DNA from 3 places in the Streptomyces sp. V1I1 genome. Region 3 is predicted to be linked to each of the others. Evidence: riboswitches for the same ligand, from Rfam matches in the RefSeq annotation. Region 3 holds a riboswitch; each other region holds the start of a gene.
What was found. A riboswitch is a leader RNA that binds a small molecule or an ion and turns the genes downstream of it on or off. The one in region 3 is predicted to bind cyclic di-AMP.
Positions count from the first base shown of each region.

Region 1: it holds a riboswitch for cyclic di-AMP, as region 3 does, so the genes downstream of both, QFZ67_RS15040 (C40 family peptidase) here and QFZ67_RS20565 (M23 family metallopeptidase) in region 3, are expected to answer to the same signal.
Region 2: it holds a riboswitch for cyclic di-AMP, as region 3 does, so the genes downstream of both, QFZ67_RS23095 (transglycosylase family protein) here and QFZ67_RS20565 (M23 family metallopeptidase) in region 3, are expected to answer to the same signal.

Region 1 covers NZ_JAUSZH010000001.1:3,242,695-3,245,960, reverse strand. Annotated here, with positions in the region: gene QFZ67_RS15050 (C40 family peptidase) at 1-86, opposite strand, end outside; gene QFZ67_RS15045 (hypothetical protein) at 481-834, shown strand; gene QFZ67_RS15040 (C40 family peptidase) at 930-2,102, opposite strand; cyclic di-AMP (ydaO/yuaA leader) riboswitch at 2,104-2,268, opposite strand; gene pcrA (DNA helicase PcrA) at 2,545-3,266, shown strand, end outside.
Region 2 covers NZ_JAUSZH010000001.1:4,892,523-4,895,788, forward strand. Annotated here, with positions in the region: gene QFZ67_RS23085 (cytochrome P450) at 1-566, shown strand, start outside; gene QFZ67_RS23090 (transglycosylase family protein) at 679-1,575, shown strand; cyclic di-AMP (ydaO/yuaA leader) riboswitch at 1,862-2,034, shown strand; gene QFZ67_RS23095 (transglycosylase family protein) at 2,038-2,709, shown strand; gene eno (phosphopyruvate hydratase) at 3,020-3,266, shown strand, end outside.
Region 3 covers NZ_JAUSZH010000001.1:4,354,204-4,357,469, reverse strand. Annotated here, with positions in the region: gene QFZ67_RS20570 (aldo/keto reductase) at 1-751, opposite strand, end outside; gene QFZ67_RS20565 (M23 family metallopeptidase) at 970-2,034, opposite strand; cyclic di-AMP (ydaO/yuaA leader) riboswitch at 2,046-2,201, opposite strand; gene QFZ67_RS20560 (PP2C family protein-serine/threonine phosphatase) at 2,501-3,266, opposite strand, start outside.

The sequences.
Region 1 (3,266 bases), 1.1 Mb from region 3:
GCTGCGCCGGCGAGCGCGAGGGTGGCGGCGGTCCGGGCGGCGGGCCCGCTGAGCGGATGCTGCTTGGGTTTCCGGTGCGCTGCCACGAGGGCGTCCACGTCCTTCCGTCTTCCCTGCGGTCCGAATCCGACGCCGTCCGACGACGAGTCCGACTCCGAATCCGACGCCGAGTCCGCCGAGTCCGACGGCGGGTCCGCACAGGGGAGCGGCCCGTCGCCGGATTTCTCGGCGGGGGTGGCCGACTGCCGCCCGGGAGCTCGGCGGCGGTGGGGAGTCGGTCACCTGAGACAAGGACGCTAAACCTGGGAGTCACGGGAATGAGGCGTGGACCGGTACTGCCCGAAGCTGGACATGTGAGTGCGCTTTCTGAGAGCGGGACTGATGGTGCAGGCCCGGATCCCCGTGCCGCTGTGACCGATGCGGCGAATGAGGCATACCTGCCTGGAGATCGGTGCTATGGGGAGGGTTAGGCTCCGCGACATGGACGTACTCATCAATGTCTTCGTCGCCCTGCACATCATCGGCATCGCGTCGCTGCTCGGCGGTTTCCTCACCCAGATGAAGGCGATGGGCGCGGGAACGGCCCGTTTCACCCCGGCGATGCTGCACGGCGCGCTGACCATGCTGATCACGGGCGTGGCGCTGGTGGGTCTGAACCAGGCGGACGACCAGCCGGTGAACAACCTCAAGGTCGGCATCAAGCTGGCGGTGCTGGTTGTGATCCTGGGCCTGGTGTACGTCAAGCGGGACGAGGAGAAGGTGGACAAGGCGCTGTTCGGCGCGGTGGGCGGGCTGACGGTCGCGAACATCTTCATCGCGACGCTCTGGACGTGAGCCGGGAATGAGCCGGGCGAGAGCCGGGTGTGAGCCGGACATGAGAACGCCCGGGCGCCGACGTCGGCCCCCGGGCGTTCGTGTGTTGACCGGTCTCAGGCCGGGCGCACGCTGCCGTAGATCGGCATGTAGTAGATCGACTCCTCGCGGACGTTCGCACCCGGCTTGGGCGCGTGGATCATCTTGCCGTCGCCGATGTAGATGCCGACGTGGCTGATGTCGTCGTAGAAGAAGACCAGGTCACCCGGGAGCAGATCCTTCGTCTCGACCCGCTGGCCCACCTTCACCTGGTCCCAGGTGGTGCGCGGCAGGTCCACGCCCGCCGCCTTCCAGGCGGCCTGGGTCAGTCCCGAGCAGTCGTACGAGCTCGGGCCCGACGCGCCCCAGACGTACGGCTTGCCAATCTGGGAGCGGGCGAAGGAGAGGACCTTCTCGGCCTTCGCCGCGTACGTGGCGCCGCCCGTGGAACCGGAGCCGGTGTCCGACCCGGTGTCCGTGCCCGTGCCGCCGCCCTGGTTCTGCTCCTGCTCCTGGCGCCGGCGCTCGGCCTCCGCGCGGGCCTCCGCCTCCTCCTTGGCCTTGGCCTCGGCCTTGCGGCGGGCCTCTTCCTCCTGCTTGCGCTCGATCGCCGCGAGCCGTGCCTTCTCCTCGGCCGTCAGCTTCGACAGGAGCGTGCGCGCCTCGGCGAGCTTCGCCTGGACGTCCTGCTTGCTCGTGCGCAGGGCCTGCTGGGAGCGGGTGAGCGACTCGAGGCTCTTCGTCGCCTCCGCGCGCTGCTCGGCGGCCGCGGCCCGCTGAGTCTCGTAGTCGTCGATCACACTGCGCTGACGGTCGGTCATCCGGTCCATCAGCTGCGTCTGGTCGAAGTACGCCTGCGGGCTGTCCGCGAAGAGCAGCGCGGCGGTCGGAGTGACCGCGCCCGTGCGGTACTGCGCGGCCGCGTAGGTGCCGAGCTCCCGGCGGGACTCGTTCAGCTTGTCCGTGCGCTTGGCGGCGTCGTCGAGGAGCTCGTCGACCTCGCGGCGCTTCTCCTCGGTCGCTTCCTTGGCCTTGTTGTACTTCTGGGTTGCCGTGCCGGCCTGCCGGTACAGGTCGTCGACCTTCTTCTGTACCTCTTCGACGGAGGGCTTCGGCTCGGCGGGCGCGGCATTGGCGCTCTGCGTCGACAACAGGGTGACGGAGGCGAGGGCTGCCGTCGTGAACCCGACGGCGGGGGAGGTCTTTACGGTTCGACTTCGCGTTTTGCGATGCGACGCCAAGGCCGGCATCTCCTTCTTCCGTGGACCGCCTACCGGGTTAGCTGTCGGGTTCGGGCGGAACGGAAGATCGCCCTACGGACCGGATGGGGCGCGGTCCGATTCACCCCGGTTGTGCATGGTGGGTCCCCGGTTCCGAACTCCCTCGTGGAAAGCCCGAATTCGGCGCAGGCTGCCCGATGTGGCGTGGATCGCCATGGGGGTACGGGCCGCCTTGGGGGAGCACGCTAGCCAACTCGTGTGGCTGCTGTGAAGGTTGATGTTCGATATGTCCGATACATTTTCGTGACCTTGGCAATCGGCGGACCGGCGCGTTCCGCACGATGACCCGGCGACGTGGCCCGATCACGGAGGGTCGCGGGCATCGTGTCCCGGCCGGATCGCGCCGCCGTGTCGCCGTCGTACCCCAATGCGGCGGCGAGCTGTCAGTGCGGCGGCCTAGACTCGTAGAGCGATGAGCAGCCTCTTTGACGACAGCTTCCTGGCGGACCTCCAGCCCAGTGCGGAGCACCACCCGCCGCCGCCCGAGGACTCGGCCCCGGAGGAGATCCCTGACGATCTCTTCCAGGGTGCTTACGACGTCCCTCCGGCCCGGGACCCGTACCACCGTGACGGCGCCCCGCGCACCGTCGTGGACCCCGCCGCCCTGCTCGAGGGGCTGAACGAGCAGCAGCGTGCCGCCGTCGTGCACACCGGCTCGCCGCTGCTCATCGTCGCCGGGGCCGGGTCCGGCAAGACCCGGGTGCTGACCCACCGGATCGCGTATCTGCTGGGCAGCCGCAGCGTCCACCCCGGCCAGATACTGGCGATCACGTTCACCAACAAGGCCGCCGGCGAGATGAAGGAGCGCGTCGAGCACCTCGTCGGCCCGCGCGCCAACGCCATGTGGGTCTCCACCTTCCACAGCGCCTGCGTCCGCATCCTGCGCCGTGAGTCCAAGAGGCTCGGCTTCACCTCGTCGTTCTCGATCTACGACGCCGCCGACTCCAAGCGCCTCATGGCCCTGGTCTGCCGTGATCTGGAACTCGACCCCAAGAAGTTCCCGCCGAAGTCCTTCAGCGCGAAGATCTCGAACCTGAAGAACGAGCTGATCGACGAGGAGACCTTCGCCGACCAGGCTGTTGGGGGTACCTCCCAGACCGAAGGCTCTGGGGGAGGTTTCGAGAAGACGCTCGC
Region 2 (3,266 bases), 540 kb from region 3:
TCACCGAGAACGAGGCCGCTGCCATGGCCTTCATCCTTCTCTTCGCGGGTTTTGAAACTACCGTGAACTTGATCGGCAATGGGGTATATGCCCTGCTTCGCCATCCGGAACAGCGGGAGCGGCTCCAGACGTCCCTCGCCGCCGGTGAGACCGAGCTGCTGGCCGCCGGTGTCGAAGAACTCCTGCGCTACGACGGGCCCGTGGAACTCGCCACCTGGCGGTTCGCCACCGACGCGCTCGTCGTGGGCGGGCAGCGGATCGCGGCGGGCGATCCCGTACTCGTCGTACTCGCGGCCGCCGACCGGGACCCGGAGCGGTTCGCCGACCCGGACAGCCTCGATCTGTCCCGGCGCGACAATCAGCATCTCGGGTACGGGCACGGCATCCACTACTGCCTCGGCGCGCCCCTCGCGCGTCTTGAGGGGCAGACCGCGCTCGCCACGCTGCTCAGGAGAATGCCGGACTTGCGGCTTGCGGGCGATCCGGCCGATTTGCGGTGGCGTGGGGGTCTCATTATGCGCGGATTGCGCACCCTGCCGGTTGAGTTCACCGCTCGACAGATCTGACGCATTGTCAAGACTGTGACTTTCACGTGATCTCCGCTGCATCGACTTGTGACTCGCGTTCGAATGCGGCTACGTTCACCGTCGTCTCACCAGTCACGTGAAAGGCAACCGCATGCGTTCCGGGAACGGGCGACACCGCCGACCTCGTCAGGCTCCTGCCCTTGTTGTCGCGGCAGGGGTGACGGGATCGGCCATCGCCATCCCCCTTCTCGGCGCCGGTTCGGCCTCCGCCGCCGACGCCTCCGTGTGGGACCGCGTCGCGGAGTGCGAGAGCGGCGGCATGTGGAGCGCCGACCTCGGCAACGGGCACTACGGCGGGCTTCAGTTCTCGCAGGAGACCTGGCAGGACTTCGGCGGTACGGACTACGCGGCCCGCGCCGACCTCGCCAGCCGCTCGCAGCAGATAGCGGTCGCCGAGAAGGTCCTCGACGCGCAGGGCCCCGCGGCGTGGCCCGGCTGCGCGGAACTCGCCGGCCTGAAGAACGACGGCGCCGCGACCGGCGTCGACCCGGGCATCGTGCCGTCGCCCGGGCAGAGCGCCCCGGTCGAGTCGCTCATACCCACGAACCCCTCCGCCGAGCCCACCACGGCGGCGTCTGCCGAGCCGACCGCGGGCCCTGCCGGGTCGGCCGAGCCCGACGAGTCGGCGGGCTCGGACGCGTCGCTCGGCGCCGACAGCGGCAGCGGCAAGCACCGCGGCGAGGCCGCCCCGGAGCAGACCGAGCCGGGCAATACGGACAATGAGCGCGAAGCGGGCCGCCATGCCTCGCGAGGTGACGGTTCGGCACGCGACAATGCGGGCAACCCGGATGAGGCGGGCGAGACGGGCAATGCGGACGCCGCGCCCGGTGAGTACACCGTCCGGCCGGGCGACAGTCTGTGGGTCATCGCCGACGAGCAGAAGCTCTCCGGCGGCTGGACCGCGCTCTATGAGGCGAACCAGCAGACCGTCGGCGCCGACCCCGACCTCATTCTTCCTGGCCAGAGCCTCGATCTGGGCGTGAAGTAGGGGTAATTCGCCGCCAGTTCGAGGTCAGTTTCGCGGGCTTATGTCCGAGTCTGTGCAAGTGAGACAAGGGTCTCTTTGTCCCAACTGCCGTGACTTGCCCGGCGGAACCACTCATTCCGCCCTTCACCTGCGGAAACGGGAGTGACTGGGGCGGCGAGATGGGCGATTTCTCCCCGATGTTCACCTTTGAACATCGGGGAGAGGTGTGTTTACGGTCTGACCGCTCGCCACCGCGGGCACCGCTGACCGTCACGCCGAATCCTGCCGACGGTCGGGGGGAGAGTCGTCGCGCAGAGCGCCGAAGGCAGGAGCGGGGGACCCAAGGTAAGCGCCGGCCCCGGCCGTTGAGAACGACGGCTCCAACCGGCTTGGGGTGAAGCCGCGCGCAGGACGCGCGGCCGGGCAACTCACTTGGCCCGAACCCGACAGCTCACCTCGTAGGCGTCGGTGAGGAGATGTTCCATGCTGTTCTCCAGCAAGGGCAAGCACCGTCGCCCGAACGTTTTCAATCGGACTACGCGTTTCGCCGCCATCGCCGGCGTCACCGGTGCGGCCGTCGCCGCCCCGCTCCTCGGCGCCACCTCGGCGTCCGCCGCGACCACCTCCGAGTGGGACCAGGTCGCCCAGTGCGAGTCCGGCGGCAACTGGTCCATCAACACCGGCAACGGCTACTACGGCGGCCTGCAGTTCTCGCCCTCCACCTGGGCCGCGTACGGCGGCACGCAGTACGCCGCGAGCGCCGACCAGGCCTCCAAGTCCCAGCAGATAGCGGTCGCCGAGAAGGTCCTGGCCGGCCAGGGCAAGGGCGCGTGGCCGAACTGCGGCGTCAACCTGTCCAACGCCGCGAACGACGGCGCCGCCGACGCCGGCACCACGCAGCCGGCGCAGCCGAAGCGTGCCGAGGTTCCCACCACCCGCTCCGAGCGCCCCGCCGCCCCGGCGAAGCCCGACGCGAAGGCCAAGGGCTTCAAGAAGGGCGACGGCGAGTACAAGGTCAAGGCCGGCGACACCCTCGGCAAGATCGCCGAGACCGAGAAGGTCAAGGGCGGCTGGCAGAAGCTGTTCGACCTGAACAAGGACATCATCGACGACGCGGACGTCATCTACCCGGGCCAGCAGCTCCACCTGAGCTGACCCCGCTCCGCCCGAGTCGGCTGACCCGGTTCCCCCGAGTCGGCCGACCCGGCTCCGCCCGAGCTGACCCCCCGGGCCCCAGACCACCCCGGTCCGGCGCGCCATCCCCCGTACGCGCCGGGCCGGGGTTCTGCCTTGTCACTGCCTGTTCATGCCCTTTTCCGTCCCAGCGGGCGGGCACCGGCCGACCGATGCCCCGGAGCCGGTTAGGCTCTTGTCGCAAGGCCAAGGAGACCCCTGCACTGCCCCGCACTGCTTGAGTCCCACTGCTTGCGTCACATTTAGCGTCACATCCCAGAAGGAGATGCTCGTGCCGTCCATCGACGTCGTCGTAGCCCGGGAAATCCTGGACTCCCGAGGCAACCCCACGGTCGAGGTCGAGGTTGGCCTCGACGACGGCAGCACGGGTCGTGCTGCTGTTCCGTCCGGCGCCTCCACCGGTGCGTTCGAGGCTCTTGAGCTCCGCGACGGTGACCAGAACCGCTACCAGGGCAAGGGCGTCGAGAGGGCCGTCCTCGCCGTCATCGAGCAGATCGGCCCGGAACTCGTCGGGTACG
Region 3 (3,266 bases):
CGGCGAGGACCGCCAAACCCCGCCCGGTCTCCAGATGCTTGCCGGCGCCCGCGGCCCGTGCGCTGTCCACCGGCACACCCGGCCGGTACTTGCCGGTGAGGAAGCCGGAGGCGAGCGCGGAGTAGGGGACGGCGGCGAGCCCGGCACGGGCGGCGGTGTCCCGCAGCCCGCCTTCGTACGTGTCGCGGGAGACGAGGTTGTAGTGCGGTTGCAGCGCGACATAACGGGCGAGCCCCTCGCGCTCCGAGAAGTCCAGGGACGCCTGGAGCCGCTCGGCGCTGAGGTTGGAGGCGGCGATGGCACGGACCTTGCCGTCCTGCACCAGCTGGTCGAGGGCGGTGATGATCTCCTCGACGGGGACCCTCGGGTCGTCGAAGTGCGTGTAGTACAGGTCGATGTAGTCGGTACGCAGCCGCTTCAGGGATTCCTCGGCCGCGGCCCTGATGGTAGTGGCGGAGAGCCCCCGGTACTGAGGGTGCGCGCCGACCTTGGTCGCGACGACGACGTCGGAACGGTTGCCGCGCGCGGCGAGCCAGTTGCCGATGACGGTCTCGGACTCGCCGCCCTCGTGGCCCGGCGCCCAGGAGGAGTACGCGTCGGCAGTGTCGACGAAGTTGCCGCCGACGGCGGCGTACGCGTCGAGCACGGCGAAGGACTGCGCCTGGTCGGCGGTCCAGCCGAAGACATTGCCGCCGAGGGCGAGCGGGGAGACGGCGATGTCGGACGAACCGAGGGTCCGAAGAGAAGTCATGGGTTGATCAACGACCGTGGTGGCGCGCGCTATTCCGGTCCACGCGCTCTTCCGGTCCACGCGCTCTTCCGGTCCACGCGCTCTTCCGGTCCACGCGCTCTTCCGGTCCACGCGCTCTTCCGGTCTACGCGCTCTTCCGGTCTACGGTCTACGCGCTGTACCGGCAGCTCTGGCGTCGGGGGGTGTGCGCCAGAGCTGCCGGGGACTGTGGCGCACGATCAGATGCTGAGACCCTTGCCACGCAGCCATGCCATCGGGTCGAGCCCCGACCCGCCCGGCGTGTGGACCTCCAGGTGCAGGTGCGGGCCCGTCACATTGCCCGTCGCGCCGACGCGGCCGATCGTCTCGCCCGTCGTCACCTTCTGGCCGGCGCTGACCGAGATCGAGGACTGGTGGGCGTACCAGACCTCCGTGCCGTCTTCGAGCTCCAGCACCGTGCGGTAGCCGTAAGAGCCGGACCAGCCCGCCGACTTGACGGTGCCGCTGTGCACCGCCTTGATCGGCGTGCCCGTCGGAGCCGCGAAGTCCAGGCCGGTGTGGTAGCCCGAGGACCACATGGAGCCGGACTCGCCGAACGTGGAGGTGATCGTGTACGAGGAGGTGGGCAGGGCGTAGCTTTTCGCGAGCTGGGCCAGCCGCTCGGCCTCCGCCTTGGCCGCCGCGGCCTTCTCGGCCGCGAGCTTCTCGGCCTCGGCCTTGGCCTCCGCCGCGGTCTGCTGCTTCGCGGCCTCCGCCGCGGCCTTCTCGGCCGCGAGCTTCTCCGCGGCCGCCTTCGCCTCGGCGTCCGCCTCCGCCTGCTGCTGCTCGGCCTGCTGGAGAATGCGGGCGCGCAGCGCCTCACCGGCGCCGGCCGCCCTGTCGACTCCGGCCTCGGTGCCGGAGTCCGTGGCGAGGCTCATCGCCGTGAGCGGGGCCGCGTTCACGTTCCCCGCGTCGGCGTCCGACGCGTCGTCGGACATCAGGGAGCCCACGCCCGGCAGGGACTTGGCGTCGGGCAGGTTGTCCGCGATCGAGTCGGGGAGCGATATGGAGACCGGCGGCTTCGCCTGCGCGGTGGCCATGCCGCCCGCGCCTACCGCGGCGATCACGCCGACGCCGAGCACCGTGGAGCTGCGGGCGAGCCCGCCGCGCTGCTTCATGACGCGGTGCCGGCCGCGCACCGGACGGACGGAGTCCTCGGTGGGGTTCCATTCCTCCCATGCCCGCTCCGCCGGTTCGTCGCCGAAGAATTCAGTTTCCAGGGTTCCGAAGGGTGCTTCGGGGGCAGGCTTGTTGGACGCCACGGAGGCGTGCTCCTTTCCTTCCTTCTCGCCTACCGGGTTAGCTGACGGGTTCGGAGCAGGAAGGTCTCCTACGAGCGCCTCGACCGCGGAAAGAGCGGCAAAAGGTGCCCGATTCACCCCAATTGGTGGTTCCCCGGTTCCCTTGCGGGATTCGGCGCGTGCGCACGGTGCCGTCTCTAGCGACGACTGGGACGACCGCGCTGCGTTATCGAACGTTAATAGACTCCGGGGTCGTATTCCAAGCTGTTCCGACTGATCATTAACGACTTTGACAGGGACTTACCAGGACACAAACGGCCGGAGTCGGGCGACTTGATCTACTCTCGGACCAGGACCTTCATCTGACAGTGCTTCAAATGTTATGCGGAGGGGTGTGCTTCGACTACGCACGGTGCCGGGTCCTGCGTCGGACGCGTCGGGCACGTGGCCGCGTCCTGCGTCGGGCCCATCGCCGCGCGATGGGCCTTCACTTGCTCCGGCGCTCCGAACCTGCAAGGGCTCTGACCACCGGCACGATCCTGCGGCGGTCCGGCTGCCCCTCGGTGGGGCGGCTGACCGCCAGCAGCGCCATGTCGTCCGTGGCCCCACCGCGCGTATGCCGTCGTACGTCGTCGACGAGCACGTCCAGCAGCTCCTCGGGCCCTGGAAAGAGCCGGCCCGCAAGCCGCTCGCCGGGGTCGTAGAAGACGCCGCTCGCGTCGCGCGCCTCGGAGAGACCGTCCGTGTAGAGGAGCAACGTGGCCCCGGGGGGCAGCGGATGCGCATCCGACCGGTCCGGCCACGCCCCCAGTTCGCCCATTCCGAGCGGCAGCGCGGCCTGGGTCGGCTCCAGGATGTCCACGTCCCCGTCGGCGTACAGCACCAGCGGTTCCGGATGGCCCCGGTTCACTACCCGCAAGACGCCCTCGCCGTGCGGGATCTCGGCGAGCACGGCGGTGGTGAACCCCTCGACCGCGTCCAGTTCGTCCCGCCGCGTGCCCTCACGCGCCAGCGCCCGCTCAAGACGCGCGGCGACCCCTTCGAGCGAACCCTCCTGCTCGGCAGCCTCCCGGAACGCCCCGAGGATCACGGCCACCGTTTCGACCGCCTCCAGCCCCTTGCCCCGTACGTCTCCGACCACCAGCCGCACCCCGAAGGGCGTGTCCTGTACGGCGAAGAGGTCGCCGCCGATGAAGGCGTCGGCCTGCGCCGCCTCGTACCGCGCGGCGATGTGCAGCCCGGCGATCCGGGCT